3 regions of the Serratia ureilytica genome follow, and region 2 is predicted to be linked to each of the others. Evidence: predicted binding sites of a transcription regulator. Region 2 holds the regulator's gene; each other region holds the start of a gene.
The links. The regulator Fur, encoded in region 2, represses iron uptake genes when iron is present. The targets are predictions, from matches to a motif close to ATAATAATGAGAACNACTATCAA.
Positions count from the first base shown of each region.

Region 1 (4,707 bases), 990 kb from region 2:
GGTCACTTCGTACTCTTCACGCCCGGCCAGCGTGGCGGACAGCGTGCTCTTGCCCGAGCCGTTCGGCCCCATGATGGCGTGCACTTCGCCCGGTTTGATCTCCAGATCCAATCCCTTGAGGATCTCGTTGCCTTCCACGCTGACTTTCAAATTCTTGATGCTTAACATGCTGTGTCCTCAGATAGCGCCGACGGCGCTAAAAATGCGGCGATTAGCCCACGCTGTGTTCCAGGCTGATGGCCAAAAGTTTCTGCGCCTCGACGGCGAACTCCAGCGGCAGCTCGGAGAAAACGTCCTTGCAGAAACCGTTGACGATCATCGAAATGGCGTCATCCTCGCTGATGCCCCGCTGCAAGCAGTAGAACAGCTGGTCGTCGCCAATCTTCGAGGTGGTGGCTTCGTGCTCCAGCTGCGCGCTGTTGTTGCGCGCTTCAACGTAAGGGAACGTGTGGGCGCCGCTGTCCGGCCCGATCAGCATCGAGTCGCACTGGGTAAAGTTACGGGCGTTTTCCGCCCCCGGCAGGATTTTCACCAGGCCGCGATAGGTGTTCTCGCTGTGGCCGGCGGAAATGCCTTTGGCGATGATGGTCGACCTGGTGTTTTTGCCGATGTGGATCATCTTGGTGCCGGTGTCCGCCTGCTGATGGCCGCTGGTCAGCGCCACCGAGAAGAATTCGCCGATCGAATTGTCGCCCTGAAGGATCACGCTCGGGTATTTCCAGGTGATGGCCGAGCCGGTTTCCGACTGGGTCCAGGACATTTTCGAGCCGGCGCCTTCGCACAGCGCGCGCTTGGTGACGAAGTTGAGGATGCCGCCCTTGCTCTCACCGCCGGAGAACCAGTTCTGCACCGTCGAGTATTTCACTTCGGCGTCTTTATGCAGGATCACTTCCACCACCGCCGCATGCAGCTGATAGCTGTCGCGCACCGGGGCGGAACAGCCTTCGATGTAGCTGACGTAGCTGCCTTCGTCGGCGATCAGAATGGTGCGCTCGAACTGGCCGGTTTTGGCGGCGTTGATACGGAAATAGGTCGACAGCTCCATCGGACAGCGCACGCCCTTCGGCACGTAGACGAAGGTGCCGTCGGAGGCCACCGCGGCGTTCAGCGCGGCGAAGAAGTTATCGTTGGACGGCACCACGCGCCCCAGATACTGGCGCACCAGATCCGGGTATTCCTGGATCGCTTCGCCGAACGAGCAGAAGATCACCCCGCTCTCCGCCAGTTTTTCACGGTAAGTGGTGGCGACCGAGACCGAGTCGAAGATAGCGTCCACCGCCACCTCGCTGCCCTCGCGCACCGGCACGCCGAGCTGGTTAAACGCCAGCTCCACTTCGCTGGTCAGGTAGTCTTTTTCCGTCGCCGCGCCCGGTTGCTGCTCGGCGCCGGGCTGCGAACCGCAGGCGTCGTCGCAGCTGCCGCAGGACGGCGCCGAATAGTAACTGTAGTCCTGGTAGTTAAGGCGTTCGTAATTGGCCTTCAGCCAGTGGGGCTCTTCCATCTGCAGCCAGGCGCGGTAGGCCTCGAGGCGGAATTCCAGCATCCACTCGGGTTCGTTGCGCTTGGCCGAGATGGCGCGCACCACCTCTTCGTTGATGCCCTTGGCCAACTCATCGGTTGCCAGCTGGGTGAAGAAACCTTCTTTGTAGCGACCTTCGCTGACCCAAGCCTGCACTTCATTAGGCATTTCTACATTGCTTCGTGTCATGTTGATTGCATCGCTCAAACGCCAAAACTCTCGCCGCACCCGCAGGCATGCTGAGCTTTAGGGTTATTGAATTTGAATATCTGATTCAGCCCTTCGCGGACATAATCTACCGTGGTGCCGTCAATAAACGGCATCGCCTTCAGCGGCACATAGAGTTTGGCGCCGTCGCGCTCAAACAGCAGATCGTCATCGGCGGGTTCGCGGGTCAGATCCAGCACATAGGCAAAGCCGGCGCAGCCGGATTGTTTTACCCCTAGCTGCAGCCCTTTCACCTGCGGATCCTGCTGCATCAGTTTCGTTATTTGTCGTACGGCGCTGTCGCTGAGCGAAATGCCTTGCCAGACATTCTCGTCCAAAGAAAAAGTGCCGACATTTTCCGTTTGCATAGGGTCTACCTCACACTCGTGTTTGGCCACAGCCAATCTGGGTTACTTATATGTTAGTGATAACGATTATCACTTCAACCGTTTGTTTTGCGGGGGTATCCGCCGCGAGCGCGGTTTTTCGCTGCGGCGTGCGGCAAGCCAGCGGGACATCCGTGGCGGCTTGCGGCGTGTGGCGGCAAGGCGTGCATGCTATCCCTATGAATTTGTTCTTTATCCTGCATCACCGTACCGCACTCCCCGGTGGCCCGTCAGCGTTACAGCGCCGCGGTGCGTTGCCGATCTAAACATTCATAGAAAATACCTATTTCTGCATTCTGTCTGTCGTAAATGTGCGTTTATCGGCATTTTGCGCCGCGGCGCAAGGCGCGGCCTTTAAGTTAAAGTTTAGTCGCTCTGGGTTAAGTTGGGCCGTCGATGGCCTTTTACCCCCATGGAATGAAAAAACGCCGCCACGGGGATTGATCGGCAACGCGGCAGTTTATATGATAATGATTATCATTCAATTTGAATTTGAGCGCGAAGCCAATGACTCTTTCGATCAACGCATGGTTGCTGGGCAAGATTGATGACTACAAATTCAGCGTGCGCGACGCCACGGTGGACTTTTATATGGCCGAAGCGGCGCTGCGCCGCCCGGAATGCAATATTGATCATCTGAAGCGGTACAACAGCGTCAGCCTCACCATGGCCAATCTTTGCCTGGAGAACGGCGATGATGACAGCTATCTGCACGCGCTCAGCAAGCTGCACAACCGGCTGATCGTCGAGATCAACAATCCGCAGCGCTGCCAGCTGTTTCGGGTGCAAAGCTACCACTTCGCCCGCCACACGCTGACGCTGATCTGCCAAAAATATGCGATGGAAGGCACCTGGGAGAAGGCGAACGCGTTTCAGAAGGACTTCGTCAAACGCGTGCCGTTTCAGCTGTAAAACGAAGCGCTCCGCAGGCCGATCGCCTGCGGAAACCGGCGGGGATCAGTCGATGACCGCCGTGGTCAGACGCGAGGTGCAGCACAGCCGATCGCGCGCGTCGAAGATCTCTATCTGCCACACCTGATGACGGCGGCCAACGTGCAGTGCGCGGCACACCCCGCGCACCTGGCCATCGAACACCGCCCGCAGGTGGTTGGCGTTGATCTCCAGCCCTACCACCTTCTGTTCGCCTTCGCTGCACAGGTAGCCGGCCATCGATCCCATCGATTCCGCCAGCACCACCGACGCCCCGCCGTGCAGCAGCCCGAACGGCTGCCGGGTGCGGCCGTCCACCGGCATGGTGGCTTCCAGGAAATCCTCGCCCAGCTGAGTAAACTCGATGCCCACATGGCTGACCATGCAGCCGTCGCCGGCACGGTTCAGCTGCTCCAGCGATGTTTCACGTTTCCACAATTTCACTCAATCATCTCCAGAAGTGCCTGTAATGGGTGGCGCACGCCATTGCCCTCGATGCGTTTCACCTGGCTGCGGCAGGAATAGCCGGTCGCCAGGCAGCGCTGACGCGGCAAACGCTGCAGCGTCGGATGCCATGATAGCTCATAAATGCCGAGCGAGTTTTGCAGGTTCTTGGCTTCATGGCCGTAAGTGCCGGCCATGCCGCAGCAGCCGACGCTGACGTTCTCCAGTTTGGCGCCGAAGCGGGCGAAGATCGCCGCCCACTGTTGGCCGCTGGCCGGCAGCGCGGTGGTTTCAGTGCAGTGACCGAACAGATACCAGGGTTCGCCGGTCGCCGGCTGTTCGGCGCGATCCGCGATCCGCTGTTGTAACCATTCATGCACCAGCTGCACCTGGAAATCGCCACGCTCGGTGCCGAGGATCTCGCGGTATTCGTCGCGATAGCACAGCACCAGCGCCGGATCGACGCCCACCAGCGGTATGCCGAGCTGCGCCACGCGGTTGAGGAAATCGGCGGTTTTGCGCGCGGTGCGGGCGAACCGCGTCAGGAAGCCCTTCACATGCTGCGCCTTGCCGTTCGGCGAGAACGGCAGCAGCACCGGTTTATAACCGAGCTTTTCCACCAGCCGGACGAAATCCGCCACCACTTTGGCGTCGTAATAGCTGGTGAACGGATCCTGAACAATCAGCACGTGTTCTTCGCGTTGCTCGGCGTTCAACCCTTCCAACTGTTCCAGCGTCAGCGTGGTCGCCCGGTGGCCTGACAGCTGCTGACGCAGCGTCGGGCTGGACAACAGCGGCAGATCGACCATGCCGACGGCGTTGCGGCTCATCTCCCGCAGCCACGGCTGGCGGAAGAAGAAGTTGAACACCTTCGGCGCGCGGGCCATCAACGGGGTATAGCTCTCTACGCCGGCGACCATGTAGTCGCTCACCGGGCGCAGGTAGCGGGTATGGTAAAGCTGCAGGAAGCGCGAACGGAACCCCGGCACGTCAATTTTGATCGGGCACTGGGTGGAACAGGCCTTGCAGGCCAGACAGCCGGACATCGCCTCTTTCACTTCGTGCGAAAAGTCGTACTCGCCCTTGCCGGCATGCCAGCTGTTGCGGGTTTTCTCGATTAGACCGCGCAAGCTGAGGCGCTGCTGCGGCAGCTGTTTCTCCAGCGCCAACGGATCGACGCCCTGCTCGGCCAACAGACGCAGCCACTCGCGCACCAGCGTC
Region 1 covers NZ_CP071320.1:2,787,099-2,791,805, forward strand. The annotation lists gene sufC (Fe-S cluster assembly ATPase SufC) at 1-168, opposite strand, end outside; gene sufB (Fe-S cluster assembly protein SufB) at 212-1,708, opposite strand; gene sufA (Fe-S cluster assembly scaffold SufA) at 1,723-2,094, opposite strand; gene J0X03_RS12980 (hypothetical protein) at 2,620-3,024, shown strand; gene menI (1,4-dihydroxy-2-naphthoyl-CoA hydrolase) at 3,070-3,486, opposite strand; gene ydiJ (D-2-hydroxyglutarate dehydrogenase YdiJ) at 3,483-4,707, opposite strand, start outside.
Region 1: the regulator Fur is predicted to act here: its motif matches at 2,145-2,167, upstream of sufA (Fe-S cluster assembly scaffold SufA).

Region 2 (4,707 bases):
AACGCTATGATGACATCACCGGCTGGCAGGACGTGCCGGCCTGGCCGCACCCGACCCTGTTCATTCGCGGCGGCCTGTCGCCGTACGTGCAGGACAGCTACCGTGCGGACATCGCCCGCCAGTTCCCGCAGGCCCGCGCGCACGTCGTTGCCGGCACCGGCCATTGGGTGCACGCCGAAAAACCGGAGGCGGTGCTGCGCGCCATCCACCGTTTCCTCGACGAAGCCTGAAAAATACGCTCACCTGGTGAAAAAACGCGCTAAAGATAACGGCTTAGCGCGTTTAGCCCGCAGTTAGGCATTGTCGCCGCTCCATCTGCTGGGGTAATATGGCGCGCTATAATTTTGCCGCCGCGCCAGCGCGTTCGCGAACGCCGGGTCGGGGGTGAATTTGGGTTAGGGTTTATTGGCCCGAAGTGTGTTAACCGATGCCTCCGGAAGCGTGCGAGCGCTTTTTGATGCAAACTCCCTTGCAGTACCGCTACCTATGGCAAAAGAACAAACGGATCGCACGACGCTGGATCTGTTCGCAGATGAACGCCGTCCGGGGCGCCCGAAAACCAACCCGCTTTCCCGCGATGAACAGCTTAGAATCAATAAGCGCAATCAGTTACGGCGCGATAAAGTGCGTGGATTGCGGCGCGTAGAGCTGAAAATCAACGCGGATGCGGTGGACGCCCTGAACAAACTGGCGGAACAGCGCAACATTAGCCGCAGCGAACTCATCGAGCAGATGCTGTTGGCGCAACTGGCGGAAGAACAGCCGGAACATTGATCTCTTCGGCCGCACGCGCGGCGCGGCGTTAAGGACAACGCCGGATCGACCACGCTTTTCTTCATTCTCCGGCATCGCATAAATGCGATAAAACCCCGGCGCCACTTTCTGGCATGATACGCATTTACCGGCAAGAGACTGCGCCTGTCGGCGCCCGCCCCCGTGGCGAAAGGCTCTTGTCATGGCATCATTTTAATCGGCGTCAGCGGCGGCAGTGCTGGCATCGAGTAATGCAATTACTTGAATTTAAAGGTTATACGCGATATGGCTACTGTAGGCATTTTCTTTGGCAGCGACACTGGCAATACCGAAAACATTGCCAAAATGATCCAGAAAATTCTCCAGAAACAGTTTGGCGACGACGTCTCTGAAGTGCATGACATCGCTAAAAGCAGCAAAGAAGACCTGGAAGGGTTCGATATCCTGCTGCTGGGCATCCCGACCTGGTACTACGGTGAAGCGCAGTGTGACTGGGATGATTTCTTCCCGACGCTGGAAGAAGTCGACTTCAACGGCAAACTGGTGGCGCTGTTCGGCTGCGGCGACCAGGAAGACTACGCGGAATACTTCTGTGACGCGATGGGCACCATCCGCGACATCATCGAACCGCGTGGCGCGGCCATCGTGGGCCACTGGCCGACCAAAGGCTACCACTTCGAGGCCTCCAAAGGCCTGGCGGACGACAACCACTTCATCGGTCTGGCGATCGACGAAGACCGTCAGCCTGAGCTGACCAACGAGCGCGTGGACGCCTGGGTCAAACAAATCGTCGAAGAGCTGAGCCTGGCCGATATCGTCGGCTAAACGCCGGGACTGGCGAAAGGTTGAACAAAGGCCCTGTAAAGTGCATAGTGTGCCGACAGGGCCGTCATCGGCAACAGGGATTGCTGCGATAGAAGCTACAGATTTGTAACTTCCCACCCCGTCACGGTAGACTGAGATATCGGTTTATCCCATCCATCAAGGCGTTGCATGCAAAACATGCAATAGTGCAATTATATCTTTGTTAACAACCGGCGGTTTCCATTTAGTACAACCGGTTCTATAATGAGACGCATTAACTCTTTGTGCCGACCGATGCCACAGGCGAGTACGCCTCAACTTGATTAGCATAGTAACAGGACTGAATTCGCATGACCGACAACAACATCGCATTGAAGAAGGCCGGCTTAAAAGTCACGCTTCCGCGACTCAAAATCCTGGAAGTACTGCAAAATCCGGAATGCCATCACGTCAGTGCGGAAGATTTGTACAAAAAACTGATTGATATGGGCGAAGAGATCGGGCTGGCGACGGTTTATCGCGTACTGAACCAGTTTGACGATGCGGGCATTGTGACACGTCACAATTTCGAAGGCGGCAAGTCCGTGTTCGAGCTGACCCAACAGCATCACCACGATCACCTGATTTGCCTGGATTGCGGCAAAGTGATCGAATTCAGCGACGAATCCATCGAAGTGCGCCAGCGTGACATCGCCAAGCAGCACGGCATCAAGCTCACCAACCACAGTCTGTACCTGTACGGCCACTGTGAAACCGGCGACTGTCGCGAAGACGAAACGCTGCACGACAAGAAATAAGCCCTGACCGGCTATGAAAAACCGCCTCACCTTGAGGCGGTTTTTTTATGCCCGCCGTACAACGGGAAAAAAAATCCCCGGACCAGCCGGGGAAAATCATGTCATGAAATACCACAATTGCAGCGGCACAGCGACTCCACGTACTACTCTCACTACAACGTCCGCCCTGCGCCGACACGCGCGGGCGAACGCATTCCCCCTTCGTTATGATGCGGCCCGCCGCCAAAACTGCGGGCCGCACCGCCCTTCTTAGACCTTTTCGGCGCGGCTGTAGCGTTTGCCGTCCGGGCTGACCGAGCGCACCTGTACTTCGCCGGAGACCGCAGGTTTAGCCTTGGCATCATAGCGCTGCCACTGCTTACCGCCGTCGGTGGAGTACTCGATGCCCAACCCCGGCAGCGCGATATTCGCCTCCAGCTTGCCGCCCGCCACGCGAGCGCCCGGCACCGGCAGACGATAAGCCACGCCGCCTTTGTCCAGCTTGGCCAGTTCACGCTGGCCCAGAATATTGGCGAAGCGCAGCCAATCTTTCTCCAGCGTCTTGGTATCGACAAAGTGGGTTTCCCCGCCTTTGTATTCGCGGCCGGCGCGATAGTCCTGCTCCCAACCGGCGCGATGCCAGGCGCGCTCCGCCACCGACAGCGCGCGTGGGAAGATCATGTATTCCATCTGCGGGTCGGTGCGCTGGGTTTCGCTCCACAGCTGAGCGGAAAGTCCATATGCCCCCGGCCACGGCTTGTCGCTCTTGGCGTTGAAGTGGTTGCCGTCTCGGTCAACCGAGGTTTCCGCGTTCTGCGGCATGTTGTCCGGCGCGAAGCTGAACACCTTGCGCTCGTCGCTGAAGCGGGTGCCCCAGTAGTAACCGCGCTCGTCCGGGTTCACCTCGTAAGGGAAGTCCATATAGACGTAGTCCGGGTTGGAGACCACCACTTCATACCCTTTGTTGGCCCAGTCGTTGACGCTGTCGAAACCGCCCCAGTACAGGGTGTCCCAGAAGTTGACCCCCACGCGCGAGGTGGCGAACGCCTTCGAACTCTCGGCGTCTTTCAGGCCGTCTTGCCAGGCCTGCATTCTGTCGATGCCGTGCGCCTTCACCAGCTTGCTGACCTCTTGGCCGAAGTAGCTCGGCAGGTGCTCCATGTCGGCCACTTTGCCCTCTTTGATCATCACCTGGCACACCTGAGACTTGGCCCACGGCTTGTCTTCATTGCTCTGGTCAATGATGCCTTTACCCGGTTCCGGTTTCGCCTTGTCGGTGTAGCCGGCGCCCAGGCGGATGTTTTTCGCTTCGTCGCCGCCAAAGTGCCAGGTCTTAATCGGCTGGCCGGCTTCTTTATGCATCTGGGCAATCTCGCCAATCACCTTGTCGACAAAGCGCTGGGAGGAATCCAGGCACGGGTTCAGGTAACTCTGACGGTTAAAGAACTGCACGGAGGTGGTATTGGAGGTATCGGTCGGATCCACCAGGCGGAACTCGTTGGCCTCCTGCTCTTTGCCGGCGGCATGCAGTTTCTTGTAGCGCGCTTCCATCGAGACCACCGCCGCGCGGGCGTGCGCCGGCATGTCGATCTCCGGGATCACCTCAATCTGGCGCGCCTGGGCGTATTTGATGATGTCGATGTAGTCCTGACGAGTGAAGAAACCGCCGTAGACATCCGGCCCCTGGCCGTACTGCGGCAGCAGGCAGGTGGTTTCGCTCAGATCGTGGCAGCGCTGGCCGCCGACTTCCGTCAACTCAGGCAAGCCGGGAATTTCGATTCGCCAACCTTCGTCATCGCTCAGGTGGAAGTGGAATTTGTTGAGCTTGTAAGCCGCCATCTGATCCAGCAGGCGCAGCACCGCATCCTTCTTATGGAAGTTGCGCGCCACGTCGAGGAAAATGCCGCGATACTGGAAGCGCGGCGCATCGCTGGCGTCGAGCGTGGCGATCTTGCCGCTGCCGTCGGTCGGCACTAACGACAGGATAGACTGCAACCCGTAGAACACCCCGGCCTGATCGAAGCCGATCACCCGCGCCTCTTTCTTGCCGATCTTCAGCTCATAAGCGCCCGGCACCGCCATCGCGCCTTTAAACTTGCCCGGCTGGATGTCGGTCTTGATCGGGTAACCGTTGGCCTGAACCGGCACGCCCAGCAGCGCGAAGCGCTGGTTGACGACATCCGCCGCCGGCTTGACCAACGTGCTCAGATCCGGCGATACCCCTTTGCGCAGATCGGCGTCCTGCTCGTGCACTTTCACCTGCATCGGCGTCGGCACAATCTGGCCGCGCAGCGCGCCGGCGGGCAGCGTCTGCAGATCGGCGTTGCTGACAAAACGCGAAGCCGGCGTCATCAAAATATTTTTGTCGTCCTTG
Region 2 covers NZ_CP071320.1:3,776,234-3,780,940, forward strand. The annotation lists gene ybfF (esterase) at 1-230, shown strand, start outside; gene ybfE (LexA regulated protein) at 487-774, shown strand; gene fldA (flavodoxin FldA) at 1,039-1,578, shown strand; gene fur (ferric iron uptake transcriptional regulator) at 1,908-2,354, shown strand; gene J0X03_RS17840 (beta-N-acetylhexosaminidase) at 2,604-4,707, opposite strand, start outside.

Region 3 (4,707 bases), 950 kb from region 2:
CGGCAGGTAGGCGGCGCCCGCTTCGACGATCGCCATCAACGCCAGCGACAGGAACACCGAGCGCGGCAGCGCCACCGCCACGATGTCGCCCGGCCGCACGCCCTGCGCCACCAGCTGGCGCGCCAGCGCCGTGACCTGCTCGCGCGTTTCGCGGTAGGTGAAGCTGAAATGCGCATCCGCCAACGCCGGCGCGTCCGGCGTGGCTTGCGCCTGCTGCGCCAGCAATTGGCTCAGCGTGGTCGCCGGCACCGGATGCGCCGTGTCGTTGATCCGCGCCAGCAGCGCGCGATCGTCGGCGGTCAGCATATCGGCCTCGCCGATCGGCAACGTTGCCTGCGCGGCGAACTGCGCCAGCAGCAGCGGCAACCGTTGCAGGTGCGCCTGCAGCTCCTGGCGGCTGTAACGTTCGGCATTGGCCAGCAGCTCCACCTTCAATTGGTGGTTTTCATCGATAAACAGCGCAATCTCCAGATCGCGCACCGGCCCGGAGGCCAGATCGTGGGTAATGCCCTCGATGCCGGCGAAATCCAGCTGGTAATCGAACATTTTGAAGTTGAAGACCGTGCCGTACAGCGGTTCGCCGTCGCCGATGCGCCCCAGATCGCGCTGCACCTGTTCGGCGTCGTAGCGCTGATGGCGGCGCACCGTTTTCAGCTCGCGGCTGATGCGTGCGGCGGCCTCATACAGCGTGGCCTGCGGCTCGAGATGCATCTCCATCGGCAGCACATTGATCACCGGGCCGGCGGCGCACAGGGCGGCCGAGCCGGTACGGCGCATGAAGATAAAACCGGCGCTGAAGCTCGGTTGGCCGCTCAGGCGTGACACCCACAGCGCCACCAGCGCCACCGCCATATCGGCGGCGTTCAGCTTCTGCTGCGCGCCACGCTGCACCAGTTCGGCGAAGGCCTGCGGATCGCAGCGCTGTTCCAGCCGGTGGATGCGCGGCGTGGGCGTTTGCCCGGCCAGCGGCTGCGGGCAGATCGTGGCCGGCGGCGGCAGCTGCCGCGCTTTTTCGCGCCAGAAATCGGCGTCGCGTTGCCAGGCCGGCGCCTGCCGGTAAGCCTGGTATTCCGCCACCACGTCGCTGAACGCCGTAAATGGCGTCGGCTCGAGCGCGTCGCCGCGGCAAAGGTGGGTATAAATCGCCGCCACGCGGCGAGCGATGGCGGTGAAGCTGAAACCGTCCACCAACAGATGGTGATAACGCTGATACCAGAACCAGCGATCGTCCGCCAGGCGCATCACCACATGGCGATACAGCGGTGCGCCGCTGCCGGCGCGCAGATCGCTCGCCAGATCGATGTCCATCAGCGCGCGAGCGGCGGCTTCGGGATCCGGCGACGTCGTCAGATCGACAAGTTCCGGCGCGTGCACCGCCAGCGCGTCGTCCAGCCATTGCACCGGCACGCCGTCGCGTTCCGCAAAACGCAGCCGCAGCATGTCCACCTCGCCGAGGCCCTGGGTGATGGCCTGCAGCAGGGGCTCCACGGCGACGGGGCCGTTGAGTTCGATGGCATGCGCCACCGCGTAAGCATTGCGATGCGGGGAGATTTGATCGGCGACCCAAATGCCGGGTTGCGCCGCGACCAGCGGCCATTCGCCCGCAAGCGCCGGGCCGCTGAGAGAGTTAGGGGTGTGTGACACTGCTTATTGCTCCCGTGATTACCAGGCGCCGGTCACGCCTTGCGTGCTGCGACCGGCAGAATATCTTGCCAATGCTGTTCCAGCCACTCGGCGCACTCGGTGCGCGCCGCCGGGCCAAATACGATCGTCCAATCGGGTGGAATGGCGCGGAAATCCGGCCACAAACTGTATTGTTGTTGTACGTTGCGCAGCACCAGGCTGCGCTGCTGTTGATCATCGAACGGATTCAGGCTTTCCATCCTGCGTTCCTTGTGCCGCTGTCGTTACCGATGCCGGATAAGCGGTAGCGAAAGCGGAAGCCCACACCGCCTGCAGCCCGTCGGTCAGGCCGCTGCGCCAGCACAGCGCGTCGTGCCCGCCTTCCACCACCCGGTAGTGCACCCGATGGCCGGCTTCGCTCAGGCGCACCGCCATTTGCCCGCTGACCTGATGCACCAGCTTTTCCTGCGTACCGGCTTCCATAAATACCTTCAGCGCGCCGTGGTTGCCCAGGCCGTGGCGTTCGACCTGTTGCATCAGCCAGCAGGCGTCGTCAGGAATGCTCGGCAGCTGCAGCATGTCGCGCCGCGGCCACCAATAGGAGCCGGACTGGGTGATCACCGCGCCGAAGCGCTGCGGCCAGCGCAGCCCGGCGTACAGAGAGGCCAGGCCGCCAAAGCTTTGCCCCGCCACCACCGTCTCGGCCGGATTGTCGCTGTGCGGCGCCCATTCGGCCAGTTGCGGCATCAGTTCTTCCTGCACCGCCAGCCAGAAATCGTCCTTGCAGGTCAGCTCACGCGCCCGGTGCGGCAGATCGATGATGTCGATCAGCACATACACCGCTTCCGGCAACGCCCCCTCGCGGGTCAGTTGCATCAACGGCGCCCAGACCGGCATTTGCTTCGCCCAGAACTGGCCGTCGAGCAGGATCGCGAGCGGGCGTTCGGCCGGCTTGCTGTCGCCGGTGGTGTAGATCCAGACATCGCGGCTGTTGCCCAGACGCTCGCTCTGCCAGGTATGGCGCTGCAAACGCGCCGGCAGCGGCGGCGTGCAGCGCCCGCTGGCGATCTCATACTCATCGAACGAGCGCCACACCGGCTGCGGCGGCGCATCCGGCATGTGCAGACCGGAAACGCTGTGGCCGCTGGCGCTTTGCCAGGAGCGATAGGGGTTGAGCAGATCGGGAGTGGCGCAGGCGAACACCTGGTGCCACCAGTGACGCAGGTTGTGCATGTTGGCGTGCGCGTCGTCGTCGCTGAACGCCGGCGGCCGCTCGTCAAAACAAGGAATAAAGCAGTAGCTGCCGCGCCAGGCGCCGTTCAGCTCGGTCTGCCAGTACCATACGTCGGTACCGGCCAAACGCAGCAGGCTTTGCGGCGGATTCGGCTGATGGTGGTCGGTCAGGCAGTTGATGTTGATCCACACCCGGCGGTAGGCGGAAGTCAATTCGCATCCCTGCGGATCGCGCCAGAAAAAGGTGGTTCGCCACCGGCCGTTACCCGCCGGTTCTACCCATGGCGTACCGCGTCGTGCCACCGTCAACCACCACCCTGGACTGCCCGCATTGCTGCTGGCCAATAATCTGCTGCTTTCTGACTCTAGTTCTGTATTCACAACGCCTACCCATTTTGTAGTTGGCGGCACCGGGAACGTCGACTTTTCCCTATCGCCGGCCACCGCCCGAACACACTGTAGGCCAAATACTATTGATAATAATTTGCATTTGCAATAGTGTGTAAGGCTTGGAGATCGTGCTGGTATTGCGCGCAACGGACAGGGATCGGGGATACATCAATGGCATCCCTTGCCGCAGCCGATTTTCTATTCCGACTACACAAAAACTACAACCGCCTTTCCCCCATTCGGCGAGGGAGGGCAGCAAGGTAGGACACTCAAATGAAAAGCAAGCTATCACGTTATTCTTTGGCCACTCTTATCGGCTTGGGATTGGGCGCGTCCGCGTTCGCCAACGCCGCGCAGCAGACCGACACCCCCACCACGGAAGAAAACAGCGGCACAGCGGATAAAAAGCCGCGCGGCGAAGACACCATCGTCGTGACCGCCGCCCGGCAGAACCTGCAGGCGCCGGGGGTATCCACCATCACCGCCGACGAGATCAAGAAACGCCCGCCGGCGCGCGACATCAGCGAACTGATCCGCACCATGCCCGGGGTTAACCTGACCGGCAACTCCACCAGCGGCCAGCGCGGCAACAACCGCCAGATCGATATCCGCGGCATGGGCCCGGAAAACACCCTGATTCTGATCGACGGCAAACCGGCCTCCAGCCGCAACTCGGTGCGTCAGGGCTGGCGCGGCGAACGTGACTCACGCGGCGATACCGCCTGGGTGCCGCCGGAAATGATCGAACGCATCGAAGTGCTGCGCGGCCCGGCTGCGGCGCGCTATGGCAACGGCGCCGCGGGCGGCGTGGTCAACATCATCACCAAGAAGGCCGGCGATGCGCTGCACGGCTCGCTGAACGGCTACTTCAACGTGCCGCAGCACAAGCAGGAAGGCGCCACCAAGCGCACCGATTTCAGCCTGTCCGGCCCGCTGAGCGATTCCCTGAGCTTCCGCCTGTTCGGCGGCTACAGCAAAACGCAGGCCGACGCCTGGGACATTAACGAATCGCACAAATCCGAACGCGTCGGCGCCTACGCCAACAGCGTGCCCGCCGGGCGCGAAGGGGTGGTCGATAAAAACATCGACGCCTTGCTGCACTGGGATTTCGCCCATCTGCAGTCGCTGGAGTTCGAATACGCCTATGGCCGCCAGGGCAACCTGTACGCCGGCGATACTCAGAACACCAACACCAACGCCCTGGTGCAGAGCAACTACGGCAAAGAGACCAACCGCATCTACCGTGAAACCTTCGGCCTGACCCACCGCGGCGCCTGGGACAACGGCGTGAGCACCAACAACTACGTGCAGTTCGAACGCACCCGCAACACCCGCCTGAACGAAGGCTTGGCCGGCGGCACCGAAGGCATCTTCGATACCAAGAACACCGGTTTCGGCACCACCAAGCTGGATGACTTCCTGGCGCACAGCGAAGTCAGCGTGCCGTTCGAGCTGGGCGTC
Region 3 covers NZ_CP071320.1:4,725,436-4,730,142, forward strand. The annotation lists gene J0X03_RS22420 (enterobactin synthase subunit F) at 1-1,644, opposite strand, end outside; gene J0X03_RS22425 (MbtH family protein) at 1,677-1,883, opposite strand; gene fes (enterochelin esterase) at 1,858-3,237, opposite strand; gene J0X03_RS22435 (TonB-dependent siderophore receptor) at 3,520-4,707, shown strand, end outside.
Region 3: the regulator Fur is predicted to act here: its motif matches at 3,324-3,346, upstream of fes (enterochelin esterase).